Regions from separate parts of the Luteococcus sp. Sow4_B9 genome, predicted to be linked through region 2. Evidence: riboswitches for the same ligand, from Rfam matches in the RefSeq annotation. Region 2 holds a riboswitch; each other region holds the start of a gene.
What was found. A riboswitch is a leader RNA that binds a small molecule or an ion and turns the genes downstream of it on or off. The one in region 2 is predicted to bind cobalamin.

Region 1 (5,425 bases), on a different contig from region 2:
CCGCTCCGCCGACGTGGCCGAGGCCACCCGCGAGCAGTGGCGCGAGATCCTCGAGGTCAATGTGGTGGCCGTGGCCGACCTCACCCGGTTGCTCCTGCCCCAGTTGCGGGCCGCACAGGGACAGGTGGTCACCATCAACTCGGGGTCCGGCTTGCGTTCCGGCGCCGGAGGGGCGCTGTATTCCGGTTCCAAGTTCGCGCTGCGCGCCTTCACCGACGCCCTGCGGGAGGAGGAACGCGGCACTGTCCGGGTCAGCTCGGTGCACCCCGGCCGGGTGGACACGGACATGCAGGTGGACCTGCAGCGCCAGATGGGTCGGCCCTATGTGGCCGCCGAGCACCTGCGGCCCGAATCGGTGGCCGAGGCCGTCGCCCTGGCGGTCTTCGCCAGCCCAGAAGCCATGGTGGAGGAGGTCTCCATCCGCCCCGTCTTCCGGGCCTGACCGCATCACTCGAAGGCGGCCCGACGGGCTGCCCGCCGCAGGATGCGCAGCATCGCCGGGCCGAGCAAGACCACCAGAACCGCATTGCTGAGGGCCCGCCCGGCATTCCAGGCCATCGAGGTGGCCAGGTTGTAGAGCACGAAACGGTGCAGGTTCTCCCCCACCGGAGCACCCGGGACGAAGGACAGCTCGGAAGCACCACCCAGCGTGAACGGCCAGAAGGCCAGGTCCATCAGCCAGCCGTACCCGAACCCCGCCACGAAGCCGTAGGCGGCAAGCATCGCCACCTCCAGCCAGGCCCGGGCGCGCGGCAACAGACCAGCCCCCAGCCCCACGAAGCCAGCCGCCAGCATCTGGAAGGGCAACCAGGGACCCACTCCCGACGTGATCAGCGCCGAGGCGAAGAGCGTCGTGTTGCCCAGCACGAAACCGAAACCCGGTCCGAAGACCCGGCCCGCGATGATGATCAGGAAGAAGACCAACTCCAGCCCGGCCGTCCCGGCACTCAAGGGCCGCACGGCCGCCCCCACGGCCGACAGCACCCCCAACAGGGCGAGCGCCTTGACGTCGAGGTCACCCCCACTGATCTCCGTCATGACCACTGCGATCACCACCGGCAGCAGCAGCGCAAAGACCAGCGGGGTCTGCGACCCCCCGGTCATGCCCGCGCCCGGCTTCCACAGCAGTGGCCAGCAGAAGGCGAACAGCGACATCACGGCAGCCAAGGTGAGCACCAGGGCCGATCGACCCGTCACGCGAACCACGGCCGGCCTGCTCTTCACGCCCCGGGCGGCCCCCACCTCAAGCACCGGCGGGCACCCCACTGGGCGACGTGGCAGGACCTGCCGGGAGCACCACCAGCTCGTCGACGGTCAACACGTCGCTGGGGTGGAAGACCTTGCTGACCTGGGGCGAGAAGGTCGGCGAACTGGTGCACACCTGGCGGGTGGGACCGTCAGCCACCACTTCACCGTCGGCCATCACGATGGTGCGATCCGTGGCCGACGCCGCGAACTCGACGTCGTGGGTGCTGACCAGCACGCAACTGCCACTGGCTGCGATCCGGGTCAGGATCCGGCACAACTGCTCCTTCATGGCGTAGTCGAGCCCACGCGTGGGTTCGTCGAGCAGCACCAGGGCCGGATGGGCGGCCAGCTGGATGGCCAGCACCAGACAGAGCCGTTGTCCCTCGGACAGGTCGCGCGGGTGGCGATCCGGGTCCAGGTCGCTGCCCAGTTCGGCCAGGATCGCCGCCGTCGTCCCGGAAGCAGACCCGGTCTCTGCATCCGCCTGGGCACATTCCTGGGCGACGGTCGGCAGGTACAGCAGGTCGGCGGCATCCTGGGGCACCAGGGAGACCAGCTCCCGGGCGCGCCCAGGCCCCACGCGACGCGGGTCCTCCCCTTGCACGTCGATCACCCCCGCGCTGTCGATGGCCCCCTGCACGGCCCACAGCAGCGACGACTTGCCCGCGCCATTGCGACCCATCACGGCGGTGATCGTGCCGGCCCGCAAGGACAGGCTGACATCGTCCACGGCCCGCACCTGGCCATGACTCACCTGCAGTCCCTGCACGCGGGCCACCTCCGCACCGCCCAGCCCATCGGCCTCCAGACTGCTCGCGGCAGGTGCCACGCTGACGCCCTCGCGCTGCGCCCGACGACGCGCATCTCGCACGCTGCGGGGCACCTCCTGCCAGCCCAGACGACGCGCCAGGGCACTCAGTGGCGGCACCACGTCCGCCCGGGCGAGAATTTCGCCCGCATCGCCGTACTCGACGCTGCCGTCGCCGGGCAACCAGAGCACCGAATCAGCGACGTGCATGACCCTCTCCAGACGGTGCTCCGCCAGCACGACGGTCAGACCCACCTCGTGAACCAGGGTCGTGATCGCGGACAACACGTCCTGCGCCGCAGTCGGGTCCAGGGCGCTGGTGGGCTCGTCGAGCACCACCACCCGCGGCTGGGCCGCCAGCACGGAGGCAATCGCCACCCTCTGCTGCTGCCCGCCGGACAGTTCGGTCAGGGCACGTCGACGCAGGTCGGCGATCCCCATGATGTCGAGCGTCTCCTCGACGCGTTTGCGCATGGCCCGCGGATCGATGCCCAGTTGCTCCATGCCGTAGGCGACCTCGTCCTCGACGAGGTCGGTCACGAAGCCGGCCAGCGGATTCTGCCCCACATGTCCCACCACCTCTGCCAGGTCCCGGGGCCGGTGGGTGCGTGTGGAACGCCCGTTGACGCGCACGTCACCCGCCAGGTGGCTCCCACTGAAATGCGGCACCAGGCCATTGATGGCCCCCAGCAGGGTGGACTTCCCGGTTCCGGTGCGCCCCACGACGAGGCACAGATCCCCATCGGGGATGGTCAGGCTGGCCCCCATGATCGTCGGGCGTGCCGCACCGCTGTGGCGGATGGTGACGTCGTCGAATTCGATCACGGCATCTCCTTCGCGAGCGTCTCTTCTGTCGGCAGTGGCGTGGTGAACAGGGGTGAGGCGATGGCCACCAGCAGGGGCAGCACCCACAGGTGCAGCAGCGGCCACTGCGGCGGTGAGGCCGGTGTCATGGCCACGTCCGGGGCCAGCCGGACCAGCGCGATGCTGGACAGGGCCGCCACCAGGCCGGCCATGCACAGCGCATGTTCCGGGGCCCCCCAGGCATCTGGCCGGTAGCGGGTGACCGCCAGGCGTCGCCCGGACAGCCGGATGCCGATCGCGGCCAACAGGCACCCGGCGACGAGGCAGGACCAGGACCAGGGACCAGCACCGGGCACGCCCAGCAGCAGGAAGGTGCCGTAGGTGATCAGGACCATCGACGCGAGCATGGCACCCGTGGTCGCCGGCCCCACCGGCTCCTGCTGGTGCGTGCGGCCGTAGCCACGCGATTCCATGCCGGCGGCCAGCAGCAGGGACCGGTCGATGGCGTCCTCCAGCACCGGAACCAGCACGGTCCCGGCAGCGCGCCAGCCGGTCGACCGACCACCCCGGAGGCGTCGGGCGCGACGCACCCGGCCGACGCTCTCGATGAGCTGGGGCGCGACGCTGAGCGCCACCACCAGCGCGACGCTGAGCTGGTAGAGCGCCGGCGGGACCGACCGCAGCGCCCGGCGCGGATTGGCCAGGGAATTCGCCGCGCCCACGCACAGCAACATGGCCACCAGGCGCAGCGAGTCGTACAGGGTGTACAACAGCGCGTCGAGGGTCACCGGACCGCCCAGCCGCACTCCGGCGGCCCAGGCCGGCAGCTCGATGCTGGGCAGGGTGAACAGCACCTGCCCGGAGCGATTGACGCCCATGAAGACCTGGAAGATCATCCGGATGCCCAGAACCACCAGGGCCAGCGTGAGATAGGCACTGGTCGAGCGGGCCCAGGGGGCGTCGGACCTGCGCTCCAGCACCACCAGCCAGACCAGCGCGGTGGCCAGGACAACCACGAGCGGATTGTGCAGCAGGCTCACGGCCACGGCACAGCCCAGGGCCCACCCCCACCAGGCCATCGGGTGCACTGCGCGCGCCACGGTGCGTCTGGCCACGGTCGGTACCTCGACGGCACGGCCTGCGGCCACGGAACGGGACATCGGGCAGGAACTCCCAGGCTCATGCATGCGAGCAGCAGGGGCGATCCCCAGCCCCCGCATGCCTCGACGGGTGGATGAAGCTTTGCTGAGATGGGCATTCCGGCTCGGACATGGTCCTCACGGCTGCGGGTCAGCTCCGGTCTCCCACCGGATTCCCCCATCGCAATGGATCCACGGTATCCCCTGTCCGCAGGCTGGACGAACCGCCCTCGAGGACGGCACGATCCGTCCAGCACACTCTCAGCCGGCTGCCACTGTCCACGGCTAGCGTTGCCGGATGGACAGTCCGACGCTGGTCACCATCGCCGTCCTCACCTTCCACCGCCCGGAACAGATCCGGCAGACGGTGGCCCTGTTGTGCCGTCAGGCCCGGGAGCAGGACGCCGCGTGGCAGGTGGAGGTTCTGGTGGTGGACAACGATCCTGCCGGCTCGGGACGCGCCGCCGTCGAAGCCCTCGACCTGCCCGGCGTCCGCGTCGTGGTGGAGTCCACGCCCGGCATCGCCGCGGCCCGCAATCGGGCACTCGATGAGGCTCGGGGCCGAGACGTCCTGCTCTTCCTGGACGACGACGGCCGCCCGGCACCCGGTTGGCTCAGCCTGATGCTCGAAACCTGGCGGCAGAGCCACCCGGCGGCCGTCGCCGGCTGGGTGGACACCCGCTATCTGGGTCGGGTTGACCCGTGGATCCATGCCGGGGGCTTCTTCACCCGGCGCCGTTGGAGGGACGGCCAGCCCCTGCAGGCCGCCGCCTGCGGCAACCTGCTCCTGGACCTGCACCAACTGGGCGATCTTCGCTTTGCCCGGAGTCTGGGCCTGAGCGGCGGGGAGGACACCCTGCTCACCCGGCAGTTGGTGGCCCGAGGGGGGCGCATCGTCTTCTGCCACGACGCCGTCGTGGAGGACCAGGTGGCAGTGGAACGGATGACGCGGGGTTGGGTGCTGCAGCGTGCGCTGAGCCATGGCAATACCGGCGGACTCCTGGACATCCACCTGTCCAGCTCCGCGCTGGCCCGCCCGCGACTCCTGGCCCAGGGGTTGGTCCGGCTGGCAGGGGGCGGCCTGCGGTCCGGCCTGGGCACCGTCACCGGCGACCGGACCCACAGCGCCCGGGGCGCGAGGGCCGCCATGCGCGGACTCGGTATGGTGCTGGCCGCGACCGGGCTTGCCTATCAGGAGTACCAGCGCCACGGCAGCTGGAGGCAGCGTTTCTCCCGGGTGCCCGAGGACCTGGCTCCCGGTCAGCCCCGCGGGGTCCGCATCAAGCCTTCGTAGACCACATCCGTCGTACACCCCATCCGTCGTAGACCACATCCGTCGTACAGATCAGGAGATGCCCGTGCAGCCTGCAGTCCGCACCCTTTTGCGTACCCCCGCCCATCGGGTCCTCGGCCCCGTGATCGGCTC
Region 2 (5,425 bases):
AGTCCGAGGCGACTCGAGACGACGACTACACCAACGGTGTTCGGCCGGCGCGTCCGAACCGCGCCAAGGTGTACTCGGTGAGGCTCAGCGAGCAAGAGCAGGCCAGGGTCGAGGCCGCGGCTGCTGCCCGGAACCTGCCCGCATCGACGCTGGTGCGCTCGTGGATCCTTGACCGCCTCGACGCCGAGAAGATCGCCTGAGCGACGCGATCATCTGCCGCTGGTCGAGCTGGCGGCAAGGCTGCCCAGGTGCGGGTCCCTGGCTGCCCGAACCCGGAGGTTCTGTGGGGCAGGCTCGTCCCGCTGACCAGCGAGCTTCCACGGTGGCTCGCACTGCGGGCATAGTCTGGAAGCGTTGCTCGAGACCGTCGTCCGATGTCGGCACCGCGACCAGGGCCATAGCGTCGGCACATGACTCCACCGGTCCGGCCTCAACCTCAAGCGGGAAAGAACCGCTCCAAGTCTGCCGCGTGCCTTCACGCCTGGTCAGGAGCCACGGCGGTTGTCGCAGCCGGCCTGACGATCGCGGCTGCAGCAGTGCCTTTCCCCATCAGCCAGCTCCTTGTGGTCGGCACCACTGTGGTTCGTCCGAGCCACGTCTGTGCCTTGACAGTCACCCTCTCGGCCATCTGCCTCGTCATCCATGCCGCCACACGTTCGCGACGAACACCAACAGAGCGTCTGGTGTCCTGGCGATGGGTCGCCAGACGGCTGACTCGGTCGCTAGTGGCTCTGACCACGCTCCTCGCGCTGGGTTGGAGCATCGTGAGTGACCTCCCCAGCACCTACCACGTGCTCGAGCCGTCCGGCCCGGATGGCTGTCTCGTCGTTGTGGATGAGAGGTCCTTCCTGCTCTTGGGCTCGGGAGTTGTCCATGTCCTTCCTGCAGGGAGGTGGACCACGTCCCCGGTGAGCCAGTACTCCGCCGATGACGGATACAGCCCGATCAGCCTGGGGACCTATAGCCTCACGTGGCAAGGCAATGTGGGTACCCTCCAGCTTCGCGGCACGGAATTTGAGCCTGTCTGGCCGGAGTATCACTACATCACTTGCCGCTGACATCGCGTCCAATCGATCGCTGCGCGACCCCATCTCGGGGATCGGCAAGCCCGAGCCCTTGCGGCACATGCGCCGGCGCCTGGCTCACGCTGGTCGCCGCCAGTCTGGTTCGCCTCGTCGGCGACCATGCAGGTTGGGCACTGCTGCCCCGCAGGACCAGCTGTGCCATCGCCGGGACAGCCGTGCCGCAAGTGGCCACTGAACTGCTGTGGGTGCTCAGCGAGAACACCTACACCGGCGTCTACGGCCGGATCGGCACACAGTCGCTGGCCGCGATGGCCCTCACCTATCCCCTGCAGAGCATGATCTTCGGGCTCACCGGCGGCCTGGCAGCCGCTGCCATCCCGATCATGGGAGATCACCTGGGCCATCAGCGACGCGACGCCGCACTCGGTGACGCCCGGCTGCTGCTGCGGATCGGGATGGGTGGCGCGGTGCTCCTCGGCGCGGGGCTTGCCCTCGTCGCTCCCCTCTACGTGGACCTCTACTCCGTCGATCACACGGCCGCGACCCAGGCCACCGCCGTGCTGCGGATCCTGGCCGTGTACCTCGTGTTCAAGGTGGCCAACCAGGTGATCTCGGGCGGCATCCTCCCCGCCGGTGGAGACAGCCGCTTCCAACTGCTCAGCGAAAGCCTCGCCGCGTGGCTCGTCGGCGTGCCGCTTGCCCTGGCCGGCGCCTTCATCTGGCTCCTGTCACTGCCCTGGGTCTACGCCATGCTCAGTCTGGAGGAGGTCGTCCGCTTCCTGATCGTGCGCCATCGCTTCGGCTCCGGGAAGTGGATGCGGATCACCGCCTGACGTCAGGTACCTCCACGCCCCTGACCCATGCCGTGGAGTCATCACTTCATTGCCCTGACTGGAACCCCACTTCACGATGTGGGGGCGGCATCACCACATCTGTTCCCGTGGGCGAGCCGAGTTGGCCCGGCCCGGTGCTATGCTCCGCCACGTACACGTAGGTGCCCGTCAGGGCCCAACAGAGAAGCCGGTGTGAGTCCGGCGCGGTCTCGCCACTGTGACAGGGAGGCCGCACTCACGATGCCACTGGCCCTTCGGGGCTGGGAAGGCGAGTGCGGCCCATGAACTGGAGCCAGGAGAACTGCCTGCGTGTCCGTTCAGGAATCCACGCAGATGGAGGGAACGAAAATGGGCGCACACCCGTGCCCGCTACGAGCCGCTGTTGGCCGGTCACAGGTCAGCCAGTCGGCAGTGTTCTGCTGCCTGGATTCTCTTCCGGATGCTTTGGCATCCACGATCCTGGAGAGAAACCACCATGAAGAAGACCCTCGCCGCCCTCATGACGGCCGCCGTTGTCCTGACCGGATGCGGCGTCTCGGATGACTCGGCCTCGTCGGGAGCCCCGCACACGCTGCGCCTGGTGACCGTCTACCCGGCCAACACCACCGACCCGCACGTGGTGCAGACGGCCTTCGTCCTGAATTCTGGCACCGTCGAGACGCTGGTCAAGCTGGACATCAAGACCGGGGCCCTGTCCCCCGGTCTGGCCACGGCCTGGACCCAGAAGGGCCATACCTGGCAGCTCACCATCCGCAACGGGGTCACCTTCCACAACGGCAAGAAGCTGACCGCACAGGTGGTGCAGCAGAACATCGACCGGGCGATCAGCAAGAACCCGGGCGTGAAGAAGCTGCTGCCGATCGAATCCATGAAGGCCGACGGGCAGACCCTCACCATCACCACCGACAAGCCCTATGCGGGCCTGATGAGCGAATTCATCCACTTCAACACCGCCATCATCGACCCCGAGGCCGGCATCGAGAAGCCCGTCGGCACCGGGCCGTTCAAGTTCGACAGCTTCAACACCACCGGGGCGGCCGAACTGAGCCGGTTCGACGCGTACTGGGGTGGCAAGGCCAAGCTGGAGCGGGTCACCATGACCGCCAACCAGGACGCGAATGCCCGGCTGCTGGCGCTGCAGTCCGGGGAGGCCGACGTGATCTACCGACCCTCCACCGAAACCCTCGACGGGTTGAAGAAGGACGACCGGTACACCGTCGAGACCCGGACGGGAACCCGGGTCTACCACCTGCTGTTCAACTACAAGGGCCCCCAGGCCGCACTGTGGGCCAAGGAGCCCTTCCGTCGGGGAATCGACGCCTTGATGGACCGGCCGGCCATCGCCAAGACCGTGATGAGCGGCTACGCCGAGCCCACCGACAATCCCTTCCCCGGCAAGACCGCCATCTCCCCCGGGCAGGTGACCCGGCCATCCGGCAAGGAGGCGGCACTCAAGTACTTCCAGCAGGCCGGGCTGGAGGTCAGCAATGGCAAGGTGACCAGCAAGGGCAAGCCGCTCACGATGAACATCGTCACCTATGTGGCACGGCCCGAGCTGCCCCAGATCGCCCAGGTGATGGAGAACTCCGCCAGCCAGGTTGGGATCAGCTTCAAGATCGTCACCGCGGACAACATCGACGAGCACCTGACCAGCAAGGAATGGGATGTGGCCACCTACTCCGCCAACACGGTGACCCGGGGCGACGGTTCCTACTTCATCCACGGCTCGCTCACCCACGGCGGCGCGCAGAACCATGGGCAGCTGGATGACCCTGCCTTGAACAAGCTGATCGAACAGTTCAACAGTGCTCCGAACACCGAGGAACGAGCCACGGTTGCCAAGCAATTGGGGATCACGGTCCGGGAGCGCCAGCTGAACAGCTACCTGGTGGCCCCCATGGAGACTGCCGCCTTCGCCAAGGGCGTCACCGGCTGGCAGACCCCCACCAATGAGTTTGAGTACCCGATGATCACCAAGGACCTCGACCGTGCTTGACCCGCTGGTCCGGCTGGTGCGACCCGCGGGCGGGATCCTGTTCAGCATCTGGTTCCTCACCGTGGTGAGTTTCCTGGTGGTGGCCCTGGCCCCCGGCGACGCCGCACTGTCGGTGCTGAGGGTGGATACCATTGCCCTCAGCCAGGACGAGATTGCCGCCTACCGCGCCCAGCTGGGGCTGGATGACCCCTTGGCCATCCGGTACTGGCGCTACCTGTCGGGACTGCTGCGCGGCGACCTCGGGATGTCGGCGATGACCGGCCAGACGGTGGCACACGAGTTGGCCAAGGCCCTGCCCGCAACCGCCCTGCTGGCCTTGACCTCGATCGCCATGACCCTGACGACGGTGCTGACCCTGGGGACCCTGGCCGCCACGCATCCGGGCACATGGATCGATCGGCTGGTGGCTGCCGGGTGCTACCTCGCCGCCTCCATGCCGACCTTCTGGCTGGGCCTGCTGCTGATCCAGTGGTTCGCCGTGGACCTGCGGCTGTTGCCGGCCTCCGGCTGGCGCGACGGCGCGGGGCTGATCCTGCCCTGCGTCGCCCTGACCGTCGCCATGGCCCCGCCCTTCATCAAACTCTTCCGGAACTCCTTCCAGGAGAGCCAGCACCGCGACTTCGTCCGTTCGGCCCGCGCCCGGGGAGTCCCCGAACGGGCGCTGCGCCGCCAGCACATCCTGCGGGCCAGCCTGATCCCGGTCATCACCATGATGGGCGTCAGCCTGGGCAGCCTGCTGTCCGGCTCCGTGGTGGTGGAGGCGGTCTTCGGGCTTCCCGGGGTGGGCAAGCTCGCCGTCGAGGCGGTCACCCGACGCGACTACGCCGTGATCCAGGGCTTCATCCTGGTGCTCGGCATCGCCATCATCGGGATCAACCGGTTGGTGGACCTCAGCTACCGGTGGATCAGCCCCGAGGTCCGGCTGAAGGGAAAACGATGACGATCAACCGCAACACCGTGACCCTGGCCACCGCCGTCGTCCTGCTCCTGCTGGTCGGACTGGCTGGCCCCTGGCTGGCCCCGCACGATCCGCTCCGGGTGGACCTGTCCCAGGCGCTGCTGCCCAGCAGCTGGCAACACCTGGCCGGAACCGACCAACTCGGCCGCGACATCTGGTCCCGGATCCTCACCGGTGGCCGCACCACGGTGGGGATCTCCATGCTGGCCCTGGCGCTCTCGGCCGGGATCGGCGTGCCGCTCGGCCTCTACTCGGGCTACCTGGGCGGCCGGCTCGACTGGGTCCTGATGCGGCTTTGCGACGCCTTCATGGCCCTGCCGGAATATGTGGTGGCCATTGTGCTGACCGGCCTGTTGGGGCCGGGCGTGCTCAACCTGGTCTTCGCGATCGTCGTGGTCAAGTGGATCGGCTACACCCGGCTGGTGCGCAGCATCGTCGTGGAGGAGAAGACCCGGGACTACTTCATGTCCGCCAGGATCAGTGGCGCGCGGACCACCCGGATCATCCACCGGCACCTGGTCCCGCACGTGATCGGCCCCGTGCTCAGCCTGGTCACGCTGGACATCGGCAAGATCGTCCTGCTGGTGGCCTCCCTGTCCTTCCTGGGGCTGGG
Region 3 (5,425 bases), on a different contig from region 2:
ACCACGGACGTGAGGTGACCGCGCTGGCCTACAGCGCCCACCCCGACGCCGCCCGAGCCATGGAGACCGTGGTGCGAGAGGTGGAAGAGGAATTCCAGGTGACCGCCTTCGCCGAGCACCGCGTCGGAGACCTGGTGATCGGCGACGTGGCGCTGGTGGCGGCCTGCTCCAGCGCCCACCGGGCGCAGGCCTTCACCGCCTGCGGGGCCCTGGTGGACCGGATCAAGGAACGCGTCCCGGTCTGGAAGAACCAGCACTTCGGCGACGGCAGCAGTGAATGGGTGGGGCTGGGTGACTGCTGACATGCCCACCACGACCTCCGGCTCCGCGGTGCCCGGCCAGTGGCACCGCCAGCGCCGCATCATGGGAGAGGCGGGCCAGGAGCGCCTCGCCCGCGCCCGCGTCCTGGTGGTGGGCTGCGGGGGGCTCGGCGCCGGGGCCATCCCGGCCCTCACCGCCGCCGGCATCGGCCAGCTGACCCTGCTGGACGATGACGTGGTCGAGAACACCAACCTCAACCGCCAGACCCTGTTCACCGCCCAGGACATCGGCCAGCCCAAGGTCGAGCTGGCCGCCCGACGCATGCGCGCCCTCTCCCCACAGGCCACGATCACCGCCCTGGACCATCGACTGACCGGCCAGGACGTCGAGCTGGTCGCCCAGCATGACGTCGTGGTCGACTGCACGGACCGCGCAGCCTCCCGTCAGGCGATCTCCGGGGCCTGCCGTGCAGCTGGGGTCCCGTGGGTTTGGGCGGCCATCGATGGCTGGACGGCGGTCCTCAGCGTCTTTGCCCCGGGAGGGGTGCAGTGGGAGGACGTGGTGCCGGATCCGACGGAGGCCCCGGCCCCACTGGACATCCTGGGATCCGCCCCTGCCCTGGCGGGAGCCTGGCAGGCGGCCGAGACCGTCAAACTGCTCACCGGTCTGGGCACCCCCTTGGTCGGGCGCCTGGCCGTCGTGGACCTGTTGGGCGCCGACGTCCGTTTCGTCGACCTGAGCGCCCGCTGAGCGCGACGATCCCGTCAACCTGTCAGCGGCCCCGCGCACCCGTCGAGTCCTGCCACAATGGGACCGCTCCCCCGGCAACGGGCGCCCGTGCCCGAATGAATCGACACAACACTGGAAGGCACATCCATGAGCTTCACCGAACAGCTGCTCGATCCGGCCAAGCGCCCGCAGGTGGTCGAGGCCATCTCCACCGTCATCGACCAGGAGGTCGAGTCCAAGGGTGGTCTGGGTGGCATGGCCATCAAGACGGCCTACGCCAGCGCCAAGAAGATGAAGGACGGCATCGTCCCCAAGGGCACCGACGCGATGCTCCCGGAGATCGCCTCCGCTCTGGCCCCCTACTGGGAGGCCAAGGGTGACCAGGACTTCGGCAGCTACCTGTCGAGCCGTTCGGGTGAGGTGGCCGACGCGCTGCTCGCCGTCGCCGATGCCAAGGCCGAGTCGCCCGACAACGCCGCCATCGCCAAGATCTACAAGCCGATCCGCGGCAAGGCCAAGGGCTACGTCGAGGAGGCCCTGCCCCGCCTGGCCACCGCGATCACCCCCTTCGTCAGCTGACGCAGTCGAAGAACAGACCCGACGGTGCCGGTGTCCCCATGGGGGCACCGGCACCGTCGTGCTTCCCGAGTCCAAGCCCACCACAGGCCTACGAGGTAAGACCATTTCGGGCAAAATGCGGCCCCGCCCCTCCGCGCGAACTCGAGCCCGCTAGTGTGGAGGTGCTGGTTCGGCCCATGCAGATGGGCCGTCGCAAGAGGGAATCCGGTGTGAATCCGGAACTGTCCCGCAGCGGTGAATGGGAACGACACCACCCGTCCGGCATGCGAGGGATCGCACGCCTCCAAGTGGCGCAGGCAACTGCACCACTGGACGACAAGCACTGGGTCTGGGCCTGGGAAGCGGTGGTCGAGGAAGACGCCTGACGGCGAAGCGCCCATGAGTCCGAAGACCTGCCAGTCGCGTCGCGCCAGCCAGGTGCGCCGCTGGAGACGACCCACCGCGAACAGTCCTGCAGGGTGTTCCCGGACAGGCCGTCACCGCCAGAATGAGCCGAGGAGCACTTCAGTCCGGTCGGAGGCCGAGAGGCCAGCCGACGACAACCTCATCGGAGCAGGAGTCCCATGACAACGACCGAGCAGGTCGCCCGCGAGGGAGCTGGAGAGTTCAAGCTCGCCAGCGACTTCGCGAAGCCGGGGATGGACACGTGGCGCGCTGCCGCCGCGAAGGTCCTCAACCGCGGGCGCCCAGAAGACAAGCTACTGACCGGCGACGAGGCCGTGGCCCGTCTCGTGACCACCACCGTCGACGGCATCGAGATCGCCCCCATCTACACGCTGGAGGATGCCCCGGAGGACCTCGGCGTCCCCGGCGTGGCCCCCTTCACCCGAGGCACCACCGTCCACAACGGTGAGGCAGACGCCTGGGACGTGCGTGCACTGCACGAGGATCCCGACGCCGCTTTCACCCGCAAGGCCGTGCTGACCGACCTCGAGCGCGGCGCGACGAGCCTGTGGTTCCGTCTGGACCCCGACGCCATCGCGGCCGACCAGCTCGGTGAGATGCTGGCCGACGCCATGCTGGAGCTCATCACGGTGGAGGTCTCCAGCCGCACCGACCAGGCCGCCGCCGCCGAGGCGCTGCTGGCCCTGGTGGAGGCGAACGACAAGCCGAAGAACCAGAAGAGCGTCGTGCTCGGCCTGGACCCGATCGGCTGCGCGGCCCTCAACGGCACCACCCCCCAGCTCGACGGGCTGGCCGAGTGGACCAAGCGGATCGACGGCATGCGCGCCTCGCGGGCCATCGTCGTGGATGCCACCATCTGGCACAATGCCGGCGCCGGCGACGTCCACGAGCTGGGCTTCGCCCTCGCCACGGGCGTCGAGTACGTCCGTGCACTGATGGCCCAGGGCCTGACCGCTGACCAGGCCTTCGACACGATCGACTTCCGCGTCACCGCGACCGTCGACCAGTTCGCCACCATCGCCAAGCTGCGCGCCCTGCGCACCGCCTGGTCCAAGGTGGGCGAGACCTTCGGCGTCTCCGAGGCCAAGCGTGGTGCCCGCCAGCACGCCGTCACCTCGTGGCGTGAGGTCACCCGTGACGACGCCTACGTCAACATGCTGCGCGCCACCATCAGCACCTTTGCTGCCGGCGTCGGTGGCGCCGAGGCGATCACCGTGCTCCCCTTCGACACCGCGTGGGGCCTGCCCGGCGACTTCAGCCGCCGCATCGCCCGCAACACGCAGATCGTGCTCGCCGAGGAGTCCAACATCGTCCGCGTCAATGACCCGGCCGGTGGCTCCTGGTACGTGGAGACGCTGACGCGCAAGCTCGCGGAGGCCGCCTGGGCCGTCCTGGGCAGGATCGACGCTGCCGGTGGCATGGCCAAGGCCGTCGTCGACGGACTGCCGATGAGCGAGCTCGAGCCGGTCATCGCCGAGCGCGCCAAGCGCCTGGCCAACCGCAAGAAGCCGATCACCGGTGTCTCCGAGTTCCCGAATGCCGGCGAGGCCGCGGTGACCACCGCCAAGCCGCGTCCGGAGGCCCCGGAGTACAAGGGCCTGCAGTGGAAGCGCGACTCGGAGGTCTTCGAGGCCCTGCGCGACGCCACCAAGGACAACGCGGATGCCAAGGTCTTCCTGGCCTGCCTGGGCGCGCGTCGTGACTTCGGCGCCCGCGAGGGCTTCGCCTCGAATGCCTTCCACGTCGCTGGCCTGGCCACGCCGGAGTGCGAGGGAGGCAGCGTCGAGGAGATCGTCGCCGCCTTCAAGACCACCGGTAGCCCGGTGGCCTGCCTGTGCTCCAGCGCCAAGGTCTACGCCGAGCAGGCGTTGCCCGTCGCCAAGGCCCTCAAGGAGGCCGGTGCCAAGACCGTCCTGCTGGCTGGCAACCTCAAGGAGCTGGGCGACAGCGCTGCCGAGGCCGAAGGTGTCATCGACGGCACCATCGGCATGGGCATGGACATCGTCGCGCTGCTCAACCAGACCCTCGACACGTTGGGAGTGTCCAAGTGACCGAGATCCGTTTTGATTCCGTCCCCCTGGGCGAGCAGGCCATCCCGGCCGACGCCCAGGCCCAGTTCGAGCAGCTGCTCGCCCAGGCTCCCGCCGTCGAACAGTGGGTGACCCCCGAGCAGATCCCGGTCGAGCACCTGTACGGCAAGGACGCGTACGAAGGCATGGACTTCCTGGAGACCATGCCGGGTCTGCCGCCCTTCCTGCGTGGCCCCTACGCCACCATGTACACCAACCAGCCGTGGACCATCCGCCAGTACGCCGGATTCTCCACCGCAGCCGAGTCCAATGCCTTCTACCGCCGCAACCTGGCGGCCGGCCAGAAGGGTCTGTCGATCGCCTTCGACCTGGCCACGCACCGTGGCTACGACTCGGACCACCCGCGGGTGACCGGTGACGTGGGCATGGCCGGTGTGGCCGTCGACTCGATCCTGGACATGCGCCAGCTCTTCGACGGCATTCCGTTGGACCGCATGAGCGTGTCGATGACCATGAATGGTGCCGTTCTCCCGGTGCTCGCCCTCTACGTGGTGGCGGCCGAGGAGCAGGGTGTGAAGCCGGAGCAGCTGGCCGGCACGATCCAGAACGACATCCTCAAGGAGTTCATGGTTCGCAACACCTACATCTACCCGCCCCAGCCGTCGATGCGGATCATCGCGGACATCTTCGCCTTCACCAGCGCGAACATGCCCAAGTTCAACTCGATCTCCATCTCCGGCTACCACATGCAGGAGGCCGGCGCGACGGCCGACATCGAGATGGCCTACACCCTGGCCGACGGCGTGGAGTACATCCGCGCCGGCGAGTCCGTGGGCCTGAACGTCGACCAGTTCGCCCCGCGCCTGAGCTTCTTCTGGGCCATCGGCACCAACTTCTTCATGGAGGTGGCCAAGATGCGTGCGGCTCGCATGCTCTGGGCCCGCCTGGTGAACCAGTTCGGTCCGAAGAACCCGAAGTCGATGAGCCTGCGCACCCACTCGCAGACCTCCGGTTGGTCGCTGACCGCCCAGGACGTCTACAACAACGTGGTGCGTACCTGCATCGAGGCCATGGGCGCCACCCAGGGCCAGACCCAGTCGCTGCACACCAATGCCCTCGACGAGGCCATTGCCCTGCCCACCGACTTCAGCGCTCGCATCGCCCGCAACACCCAGCTGTTCATCCAGCAGGAGTCGGGCAACTGCCGCGTCATCGACCCCTGGGCCGGATCGGCCTATGTCGAGAAGCTGACGCAGGACCTGGCCGAGAAGGCGTGGGCCCTGATCCAGGAGGTCGAGGAAGCCGGCGGCATGGCCAAGGCCATCGAGCAGGGCATCCCGAAGATGCGCATCGAGGAGGCCGCGGCCCGCACCCAGGCCCGCATCGACTCCGGCCGCCAGCCGGTGATCGGCGTGAACAAG

Region 1: another riboswitch for cobalamin. It lies ahead of ACTQ49_RS01775 (CbiQ family ECF transporter T component); the one in region 2 lies ahead of ACTQ49_RS13340 (ABC transporter substrate-binding protein).
Region 3: another riboswitch for cobalamin. It lies ahead of mutA (methylmalonyl-CoA mutase small subunit); the one in region 2 lies ahead of ACTQ49_RS13340 (ABC transporter substrate-binding protein).

Annotation. Positions count from the first base shown of each region.
Region 1 is NZ_JBQKKT010000002.1:98,700-104,124, reverse strand. Features, by position in the region: gene ACTQ49_RS01790 (SDR family oxidoreductase) at 1-442, shown strand, start outside; gene ACTQ49_RS01785 (ECF transporter S component) at 448-1,224, opposite strand; gene ACTQ49_RS01780 (ABC transporter ATP-binding protein) at 1,244-2,824, opposite strand; gene ACTQ49_RS01775 (CbiQ family ECF transporter T component) at 2,878-3,975, opposite strand; cobalamin riboswitch at 4,093-4,219, opposite strand; gene ACTQ49_RS01770 (glycosyltransferase family 2 protein) at 4,298-5,293, shown strand; gene ACTQ49_RS01765 (polysaccharide deacetylase family protein) at 5,358-5,425, shown strand, end outside.
Region 2 is NZ_JBQKKT010000028.1:24,493-29,917, reverse strand. Features, by position in the region: gene ACTQ49_RS13350 (hypothetical protein) at 1-200, shown strand, start outside; gene ACTQ49_RS13345 (MATE family efflux transporter) at 1,250-1,858, shown strand; cobalamin riboswitch at 2,001-2,181, shown strand; gene ACTQ49_RS13340 (ABC transporter substrate-binding protein) at 2,334-3,854, shown strand; gene ACTQ49_RS13335 (ABC transporter permease) at 3,847-4,794, shown strand; gene nikC (nickel transporter permease) at 4,791-5,425, shown strand, end outside.
Region 3 is NZ_JBQKKT010000004.1:205,619-211,043, forward strand. Features, by position in the region: gene ACTQ49_RS04715 (molybdenum cofactor biosynthesis protein MoaE) at 1-302, shown strand, start outside; gene ACTQ49_RS04720 (HesA/MoeB/ThiF family protein) at 304-1,011, shown strand; gene ACTQ49_RS04725 (DUF6918 family protein) at 1,138-1,569, shown strand; cobalamin riboswitch at 1,718-1,983, shown strand; gene mutA (methylmalonyl-CoA mutase small subunit) at 2,133-4,025, shown strand; gene scpA (methylmalonyl-CoA mutase) at 4,022-5,425, shown strand, end outside.